3 regions of the Variovorax sp. GW821-FHT09D05 genome follow, and region 2 is predicted to be linked to each of the others. Evidence: predicted binding sites of a transcription regulator. Region 2 holds the regulator's gene; each other region holds the start of a gene.
The links. Region 2 encodes sigma-54, which starts transcription at its own class of promoters, with help from an activator protein. Its sites were predicted from a motif close to TGGCANGNAANCTGCTTT; they were not measured.
Positions count from the first base shown of each region.

Region 1: atzF (allophanate hydrolase) is a predicted target of sigma-54. The motif match lies at 1,977-1,994, and genes of this name have one in related genera.
Region 3: AC07O3_RS17590 (transglutaminase family protein) is a predicted target of sigma-54. The motif match lies at 1,230-1,247, and genes of this name have one in related genera.

Region 1 is NZ_JBWKOZ010000011.1:53,504-56,775, forward strand. It holds gene AC07O3_RS27375 (AmpG family muropeptide MFS transporter) at 1-905, opposite strand, end outside; gene AC07O3_RS27380 (M48 family metallopeptidase) at 966-1,820, shown strand; gene atzF (allophanate hydrolase) at 2,023-3,272, shown strand, end outside.
Region 2 is NZ_JBWKOZ010000007.1:426,742-430,013, reverse strand. It holds gene lptB (LPS export ABC transporter ATP-binding protein) at 1-651, shown strand, start outside; gene rpoN (RNA polymerase factor sigma-54) at 669-2,270, shown strand; gene AC07O3_RS21225 (phospholipase D family protein) at 2,281-3,272, shown strand, end outside.
Region 3 is NZ_JBWKOZ010000006.1:137,532-140,803, forward strand. It holds gene AC07O3_RS17585 (DNA internalization-related competence protein ComEC/Rec2) at 1-1,149, opposite strand, end outside; gene AC07O3_RS17590 (transglutaminase family protein) at 1,321-3,272, shown strand, end outside.

The DNA of each region.
Region 1 (3,272 bases), on a different contig from region 2:
GTGAAGCCCATGTCCACGTAGAAGGGGTTGGCCATGATGCCCATCACCACGTCGCTGATGCGGTAGATGGCGATCAGCGAAAGGATCAGCACCGCCTGCCATTTGTAGCGGCGGATGAAGTCGGCGAAGGGCTCTACCAGCACGCTCTGCAGCCATTCGGCGGCATTCTTCGCCTTGGGCAGCACGCGCGGCACTGGTTCGGGCGACAGCAGCACCGTGATCACGCCCACCGCCATCGAGGCTGCCATCACCAGGTAAGCCGTCTTCCACGCCCCGTTCTGGTAGGCCGCCGCGCCCGTGACCGCGGCCGCCGGTGCCACCTCGGCCCAGGCCGCGACCCACAGCACGCCCGCGCCAGCCCAGATCATCGCGAGCCGGTAGCCGGTCTGGTAGGCGGCCGCCAGCGCGGCCTGCTTGCGCGTTTCGGCCGATTCGATGCGGAAGGCGTCGAGGGCGATGTCTTGGGTGGCCGAGCCGAAGGCCACCAGCAGAGCGCACCAGATCAGCGGCGTGAGGCCCAGCCGGGGGTCGTTCAACGCCATGCCGATCAGCCCGGCGATCACCACGCACTGCGCCAGCAGCAGCCAGCCGCGCCGGCGCCCGAGCAGCGTGGTCAGCGGCGGCAGCGGCAGCCGGTCGACCAGCGGCGCCCAGACCCACTTGAAGCCGTAGGCCAGGCCGACCCAGCTCAGGTAGCCGATGGTGGTGCGGTCGATGCCCGCTTCGCGCAGTCGGAAACTCAGCGTGCCGAGCACCAGCAGCAGTGGGAGCCCGGCGGAGAAACCCAGCGCCAGCATGCGCAGGGTGGCGGGTTCCAGGTAGACCTTCAGCGCGTCGCGCCAGGGCGGTGAGGGGGTGGTGGGGGTTTCTGCGGGCGAGGCGGACATGAACCCCGGATTGTCCATGAGTGGCGGGGGACATCGGCCAGGGCCTTTGTCTTCATTTGTTCCTATGATCCGCCTCCTATGTGCACACGCTGCGATCGCCCTGTTTCCGCCATTTCTGCCGCTTCTGGGTGGAATCCCCGGCGGGCTTTTCTTCTGGCCGCCGCCGGCGCGGCCCTCGGTGCGCCGGCGCTGGCGCAGGTCGATGTCGGCAACGCCTCGGTGGCGCGCAACCTCGTACCGGCCGACAGGATCGAGGCTGCCGGCGTGCAGCAATACGGCCAGTTGCTCGAACAGGCGCGCGCCAAGAATGCGCTCGCGGGCGACAGCAACCCGCAACTGCAGCGCCTGCGCGCCATCGCCAAGCGCCTCATTCCTTTCGCCACGCCGTGGAACTCGCGCGCCCGCGACTGGAAATGGGAGGTCAACCTGATCGGCAGCAAGCAGATCAACGCCTTCTGCATGCCCGGCGGCAAGATCGCCTTCTTCACCGGCATCCTCGAACAGCTCAAGCTCACCGACGACGAGGTCGCGATGGTCATGGGCCACGAAATGGCCCACGCGCTGCGCGAGCATGCGCGCGCCCGCATGGCCAAGAGCGCGGGCACGGGCGCGGCGCTCTCCATCGGTGCGCAACTGCTCGGCTGGGGCCAGGTGGGCGACCTGGCGGCGCGCGCCGGCACGCAACTCCTCACGCTCAAGTTCAGCCGCAGCGACGAGACCGAGGCCGATCTCGTGGGGCTCGAACTCGCGGCGCGCGCGGGCTATGACCCGAAGGCTTCGGTGTCGCTGTGGAAGAAGATGGCCGCGGCGTCGAAGAACCAGGGCAGCCTGAACTTTCTCTCGACGCACCCGAGTGGGCCGGATCGCATCACGAAGCTTGAAGCGAACCTGCCGAAGGTCGAGCAGCTCTACCGCGACGCGAAGAAGAGCTGACCTGCATGACGCTCTTTCCCCTTGGGGAGAGGGCGGCGGCCTCTAGATAAGAGCCGCGCCTCATCGTCTGCACCTGCCCTCACCCCAACCCTCTCCCCGAGGGGGAGGGGGCCAATCCCCGACACGTTTCAGATCCGCGCCACACAGCGTTTCCGCTGGCACGCCGCTTGCATCTCAACTTGTACACATGTTTGGATGCCTAATGATGGTGCATGAAGAAAACGGAGAAAGCGGATCGCCCGCCGCTGCCTGGATCGCGAAATTCGCGGCCCCCGTGGCGGACGCAGCGGCTGGCAAGGCCCTGGGCTTTGCCCTGCCGCTCGCCGGACTGAGCTTCGCGGTCAAGGACAACATCGACGTCGCCGGCGTGCCCACCACGGCCGCCTGCCCGGCCTTCGACCGCCTCCCCACGGTCCACGCAGCCGTGGTGCAGCGCCTGCTCGAAGCCGGTGCATCCCTGGCTGGCAAGACCAACCTCGACCAGTTCGCCTGCGGCCTGAACGGCACGCGTTCGCCGTACGGCGAAGTGCCAAACGCCTTCGACGCGCGATACGTTTCGGGCGGCTCCAGCTCTGGCTCGGCCTACGTGGTGGCAGCCGGCGAGGTCGACTTCGCGCTGGGCACCGACACCGCCGGCTCGGGCCGCGTGCCTGCCGGGCTCAACAACATCGTCGGACTCAAGCCTTCGCGCGGCCTGCTGAGCACCTTCGGCGTGGTGCCCGCCGCGCAGAGCGCCGACTGCGTCTCGATCTTCGCGCGCACCGTCGCCACCGCGGTCGACGTGCTGCTCGCCGCAGTCGGCCACGACGCGCGCGACCCGTACTCGCGCGACCTGACCCTGAGCCGCAAGCCGCTGCCTGCGCACTTTCGCTTCGGCGTACCTGACAAGCTGAGCTTCTCCGGCGACACCGCCGCCGAACGGGCGTTCAACGACGCGACCGCGCGCCTGCTGGCCATGGGTGGCTCGCCAGTCACCATTTCCTACGCCCCGCTCGCCGAGGCAGCCGCGCTGCTCTATGAAAGCGCACTGGTCGCCGAACGCTACGCCGCGGTGCGCGAGTTCTTCGATGCGCACGGCGACGACGTGATCGAGCCCGTGCGCGGCATCCTTGCGAGTGGCCGCAACTACAGCGCCGCCGACGTGTTCGAGGCCCAGACGCGGTTGCGCGCCATTGCGCAGCAGGTCGAGCCGATGTGGCGCGACATCGACGTGCTGCTCGTGCCCACTGCGCCCACGCACTACACCCGCGAGCAGATGCGCGCCGACCCGGTGGTGCTCAACCGCAACCTCGGCGCGTACACCAACTTCGTCAACCTGCTCGACTACGCCGCGCTCTCCGTGCCCAGCAGCCTGCGCGCGGACGGCCTGCCCTTCGGCATCACGCTGATCGGCCCCTGCGGCAGCGACCTCGCGCTGGCCGACCTGGGCCAGCGCTACCACCACGCCACCGG
Region 2 (3,272 bases):
CTCGGGCCGAACGGCGCGGGCAAGACCACCTCGTTCTACATGATCGTGGGCCTGGTGCGCGCCGACGCGGGCGACATCAGCATCGACGGCGAGCCCATCGCCCACATGCCGATCCACCGCCGCGCCCGCATGGGCCTGAGCTACCTGCCGCAGGAAGCCTCGATCTTCCGCAAGCTCACGGTCGAGGAAAACGTGCGCGCCGTGCTCGAGCTCCAGAGCGAGCCCGACGAGAACGGCAAGATGGCGCCGCTGTCGAAGCAGCACATGGACGAGCGCCTGGCCGAGCTGCTGGCCGACCTGCGCGTCGACCACCTGCGCGATTCGCCCGCGCTCGCGCTGTCGGGCGGCGAGCGCCGCCGCGTCGAAATTGCGCGTGCGCTGGCTACGCAGCCGCGCTTCATCCTGCTGGACGAGCCCTTCGCCGGCATCGACCCGATCGCGGTGATCGAGATCCAGCGGATCATCAGTTTCCTGAAGGAGCGCGGCATCGGCGTGCTCATCACCGACCACAACGTGCGTGAAACGCTGGGCATCTGCGATCACGCTTTCATCATCAGCGACGGGCATGTGCTGGCACAAGGCACACCCTCGGAGATCGTCGACAACGCCGAAGTACGCAGGGTGTACTTGGGCGAACACTTCCGCATGTAAGGGCGGGAGCGGTTCCCATGAAGCAAGGGCTATCCCTTCGCGTCTCGCAGCATCTGGCGTTGACGCCACAGCTGCAGCAGTCGATCAGGCTGCTTCAACTCTCCACGCTCGAACTGAGCCAGGAGGTGGAGCAGATGCTCGACGAGAACCCGTTCCTCGAGCGCACGGCTGAAGAAGCGGCGCGCGAGGAATTCGGGCTCGACACGGCCGATGCCCCGGTGCCGCGCGACGACGGCGGCGATAGCGGCGACGGCGAAAGCGACTTCGCTTCGCCCGCCGCCAGCGCGTCCACTGCTTCCACCGAAACCAGCACCACCACCACGGCCGACACCGACGGCCCCGCTGCCGAGATCACCGAGCGCGAGCCCGACTGGGAAGGCGACGGCACCGTCGACATGGCGCCCGACGACAGCGAATGGGGCAGCGATGCGCCCGCGCGCCAGAACAACCTCGGCGACGACGAACGTGCCGACGCCACCGAACTCGCGCGCAGCCAGGAGTCGCTGCAGTCCTTCCTGCATCGCCAGGCGCTGAGCCTGCGCCTGAACGAGAACGACAGCGCCGCGCTGCGCTTTCTCATCGAATCGCTCAACGACGACGGCTACCTAGAAGACTCGCTGCCCGCACTGGCCTCGGGCCTGGCCGGCGACGACAACGACCAGTTCGACGACCTCGTGCATCACTTTCAGGTGGCGCTCGGCCTGCTGCAAAGCCTGGAACCCGCCGGCGTCGGCGCGCGCGACCTCGGCGAATGCCTGGGCATCCAGCTGCGCGCCCTGGCCCGCGAGGACGAGACCGACGAGGAAGAACTGGTCCGCAAGACCGCCATTGCCATCTGCAAGCAGCCAATGGAGCTGCTCGCGCGCCGCGACTTCAAGCGCCTGGCCACGCTCACCCGCAGCAACGAGGAGCTGGTGCGCTCGGCGTTGCAGATCATCGCGCGGCTCGAGCCGAAGCCGGGCCGGCGCTTCGTCGACGTCGAGCGCAACATCGTCATTCCCGACGTGATCGTCACCAAGACGGGCCGCGGCACCAATGTGAAGTTCCGCGTCATGCTGAACCCCGAGGTGATGCCGCGCCTGCGCGTGCACGACATCTATGCCGGCGCACTCAAGTCGCACAAGGGCGAAGGCAGCCAGGCGCTGTCGCAGCGGCTGCAGGAGGCGCGCTGGTTCATCAAGAACATCCAGCAGCGCTTCGACACCATCCTGCGCGTGAGCAACGCTATCGTCGAGCGGCAGAAGAGCTACTTCGTGCACGGCGAACTCGCGATGCGTCCACTGGTGCTGCGCGAGATTGCCGACGAGCTGGGCCTGCACGAATCGACCATCTCGCGCGTGACCACCGCCAAGTACATGGCCACGCCCTTCGGCACGGTCGAGCTCAAGTACTTCTTCGGCTCGGCGCTGGGCACCGAGACCGGCGGCAATGCGTCGAGCACCGCGGTGCGCGCGCTGATCAAGCAGTTCGTCAGCTCCGAGAGCATCAAGAAGCCGCTGTCGGACAGCCAGATTTCAGAGATGCTGAAAGAGCAGGGCATCGAGTGCGCGCGCCGCACCGTGGCCAAGTACCGCGAGGCGCTGCGCATCGCGCCCGCCAACCTTCGCAAGGCCCTGTAGAAAGCCACCGATGACCCGTCGCCTGCCGTCGCTTTCGCGTTGTGGGCATTGGGTTTTCGTCATGGCGGCGGTCTTGCTGTTCGCAGGCTGCGCCACATTGCCCGACGAGGCGCCGCGCCCGCCCACCAAGGCCATGGCCGTGTCAGCCGACACCGCGCTCGGCAAGATCGCGCTGGCCTCGCAGCCCGACCCCGACCTGAGCGGCTTTCGCCTCATGCCCGGCGGCGACTTCGCCTTCGACACCCGTATCCAGCTGGCCCGTCGCGCGCAGCGCACGCTCGACGTGCAGTACTACCAGATCGAGAACGACGAGACCGGCCGCTACCTGATGCGCACCCTGCGCGACGCCGCCCAGCGCGGCGTGCGCGTGCGGCTGCTGATGGACGACCTCTACACCTCCGGCGAAGACGAGCTGCTGCTCGGCCTGGCCGCCACGCCCAACGTGGAGCTGCGCCTGTTCAACCCGTTCCCGGCCGGGCGCGGCAGCCTGCTGAAGCGCTTCAGCGCGTCGCTCTTCGACTTCAGCCGCGTGAACCGCCGCATGCACAACAAGCTGTTCATTGCCGACGGCGCGATGGCGGTGGCGGGCGGGCGCAACATCGGCAACCAGTATTTCAGGCGCACGGCGGGCGAGAACTTTCTAGACCTCGACACCTTCGTCACCGGCGCGCTGATCCCGCGGCTGGGCAGCCTGTTCGACCAGTACTGGAACAGCATCTACGTGCGGCCGATCCAGTCGGTGGTGGCCAGCGACCTGTCGCGCGAGGAGCTGCAGAAGCGCTTCGATGTCGCCACCGGCCCCGACACCACGCCACCGCCGCCGCCGCCCGCGCCCAACGACCTGCTTGGCTACAGCCCGATGGCGGAAGACCTGAACGCCGGCAAGCTCGGACTGATCTGGGCCACCGCAGAGGCCTACGCCGATTCGCCCGAGCGCGTGATCGGCAAGACCGCCTCATACGGCGGCGTGCCGCTGCTGGACGTCGACAGCGTGCGCTACAA
Region 3 (3,272 bases), on a different contig from region 2:
GCTCAGCCAGAAGCCGGCCTGCATCAAGGCCCACGGATCGAGCGCGACCACCACGGCCGCCGTCAGCAGCCACACATGCGGCCAAGGCCAGCGCCGGCCCGTGAGGCGCAGCAGCGCGACCGTCGCCAGCATCCACACAGTGCGCTGCGAGGGCACGCCCCAGCCGCTGAAGAGCGCGTAGAGCGTGGCCAGTAGCACGCCGCCTATCAACGCTGCCTGCTGCGCCGGCAAGCGCAGCATCAGCCGCGCGCTGCGCCGCCAGAGCAGGCCGACGATGTGCGCGGCCAGCCAGGCAAACATCGTGACGTGGAGGCCGGAGATCGACATCAGGTGTGCCACGCCCGTGGCGCGGAACACGTCCCAGCCCGAGCGGTCGATGGCGCTCTGGTCGCCGGTGACCAGGGCCGCGATCACGCCGGCCTGGGCGCGGTCGGGCACGCGCTCGAAGACGGCATCGCGCACGGCTTCGCGTGCGCGCTCGATGGGGTGCCGCCACGTGCTTGCCACCAGCATTGGCGCCGCATCGCGCGCGCCGGTTCGCACATAGCCGCTGGCATGCAGGCCCTGCTCCCACATCCAGAGTTCGCTGTCGAAGCCATGGGGATTGCGGCTGCCGTGCGGCGCCTTCAGACGCACCGTCAGCCGCCATCGCTCGCCGGCGTGCAGGGAGCCGACTGTGCTGGCCAAGGGCGTGCGGCTTTCGGAAGCACGGCTCCACAGGCTCGAGCCTTCGGCATACCAGCCGAGTGCAATGCGATCGGGCACCGCGGGCCGCCCCTGCGCATCCGGATCAGCCCAACCCGCGGACTCGACATCCAAGCGGAACTGCGTTCCAGCTTCGTTTCGCTGGGGCATCTCCGACACCACGCCCGTGACATGCAGGTCGCGCCCTTCGAGCGCCGGGTCAAGCGCGCCGCTCGCATAGACCGCCGCGCGCCATCCCGCGAGCCCTGCGCCGGCCATCGCGCCGCATAGCAAGGCGATGAGCATCAGGCCCCTGCCCGGCATGCGTCGCCAACACAGGCCGGCCACTGCCACGAACAGCAAGCCGGCGTAGGCCCACGCCGGCCAAAGCACCGCCTGCTGCAGTTGCAAGACGGCTCCCAGCAGCGAGCCACCCAGCGCCACGAACGCCCCCGCTCCACCCATGGCACCGCCAGACGCACGAAACGGCGTCAACGAAAAACTCCCGAACCCATGATGCAAACCCTCCCCAAAGTCACGCTCAGTGGCGCGTTAATTGCTTGGCATCTGGGCTAGTATGCGTCTCACAAGAGACATCTTTTCGATGCAATCTCGCAGTACTGCACACAAAAACGCATGTCCATTCACGCCGCTCTCCACCACGTCACCCACTACAAATACGACCGCCTGGTGCAGTTGGGCCCACAGGTCGTGCGCTTGCGTCCCGCGCCGCATTGCCGCAGCAACGTCATCTCGTATTCGCTGCGGGTCGAGCCGGCCGAGCACTTCGTCAACTGGATGCAGGACCCGTTCGCCAACTACCAGGCGCGGCTCGTGTTCCCCGAGAAGACGCGCGAGTTCAAGGTCACGGTCGACCTCGTGGTCGAGATGGCGGTCTACAACCCCTTCGACTTCTTCCTCGAGCCGCAGGCCGAGAACTTTCCTTTCAAGTACACGGCCTCGCAGGCCGAAGAGCTCGCCCCCTACCTCGTCACCGAAGCGCCCACGCCGCTGCTGCAGGCCTACCTCGACAAGATCGATCGCAAGGAGCAGCGCACCATCGACTTCCTGGTCGGCATCAACCAGCAGGTGCAGCAAGACGTCAATTACCTGATCCGCATGGAGCCCGGTGTGCAGACGCCGGAAGAAACGCTCACCAGCGGCAGCGGCTCTTGCCGCGACTCGGGCTGGCTGCTGGTGCAACTGCTGCGCCACTGCGGGCTGGCCGCGCGTTTCGTCTCGGGCTACCTGATCCAGCTCACGCCCGACGTGAAGGCGCTCGACGGCCCTAGCGGCACCACGGTCGACTTCACCGACCTGCACGCCTGGTGCGAAGTGTTCCTGCCGGGCGCAGGCTGGATCGGCCTCGACGCCACCTCGGGCCTGCTGGCCGGCGAAGGCCACATTCCGCTGGCCTGCACGCCCACGCCTTCGAGCGCGGCGCCCATCGAGGGCGGCGTCGACGAATCCGAGGTCGAGTTCGGCCATGAGATGAAGGTCACGCGCATCTACGAATCGCCGCGCGTCACCAAGCCCTACACCGAAGAGCAGTGGTCCGAAGTGCTGGCCCTGGGCGACGCTGTCGACGCGCGCCTGAAGGCCGGCGACGTGCGCCTCACCATGGGCGGCGAGCCGACCTACGTGGCCACCAGCGACCGCGACGCGCCCGAATGGAACACCGACGCCCTCGGCCCCACGAAGCGCGGCTACGCCACCGAGCTCGTGCACAAGCTGCGCGCCGAGTACGGCAAGGGCGGCTTCCTGCATTTCGGCCAGGGCAAGTGGTACCCGGGCGAGCAACTGCCGCGCTGGGCGCTGTCGATCTTCTGGCGCGCCGACGGCCAGACGCTGTGGCACGACCCCGAGCTGTTTGCCGACGAGCGCTTTCCCACGCACTACACGAGCGAGGACGCGCGCCGCTTCACCACCGTGCTGGCCCACAAGCTCGGCCTGACCGAGCGCTACATCCAGCCAGGCTACGAAGACATCTACTACTACCTCTGGCGCGAACGCCGCCTGCCGGTGAACGTCGACCCCTTCGAATCGAAGCTCGACGACGAACTCGAACGTGTGCGCCTGCGCCGCGTGTTCACGCAGAAGCTCGACGCGGTGATCGGCTACATGCTGCCCATCGAGCCCGGCAATGCGAACGGCGACGCCCCCGCGCTCGCCGGCCCGGCCTGGAAGACCGGCCCCTGGTTCCTGCGCGACGACCGGCTCTACCTGATCCCGGGTGACTCGCCCATGGGCTACCGCCTGCCGCTCGACTCGCAGCCGTGGGCCAGCAAGGGCGACTACCCCTACCTGATCGAACGCGACCCGACCGCGCCGCGCGGCGCCCTGCCGAGCGCGGCCGACTACCGCGCGCGCTATGCCGTAGGCACAACCGGCACAGGGGCCGACCTCGGCGCAGTGCCCTATGCCTTCGGCGCACCGCCCGTCGTGCCCGCCTCGCTACGCATGCAGGCGCCGGGCAGTGCCGGCGAAGGCGATGCATCGGCTGCAGCAGCAACTGACGATGCGGACGACAAATCGACCACGCGCCAGCCGCTGCGCGGCGAATCGGCCCACTGGGTCACGCGCACCGC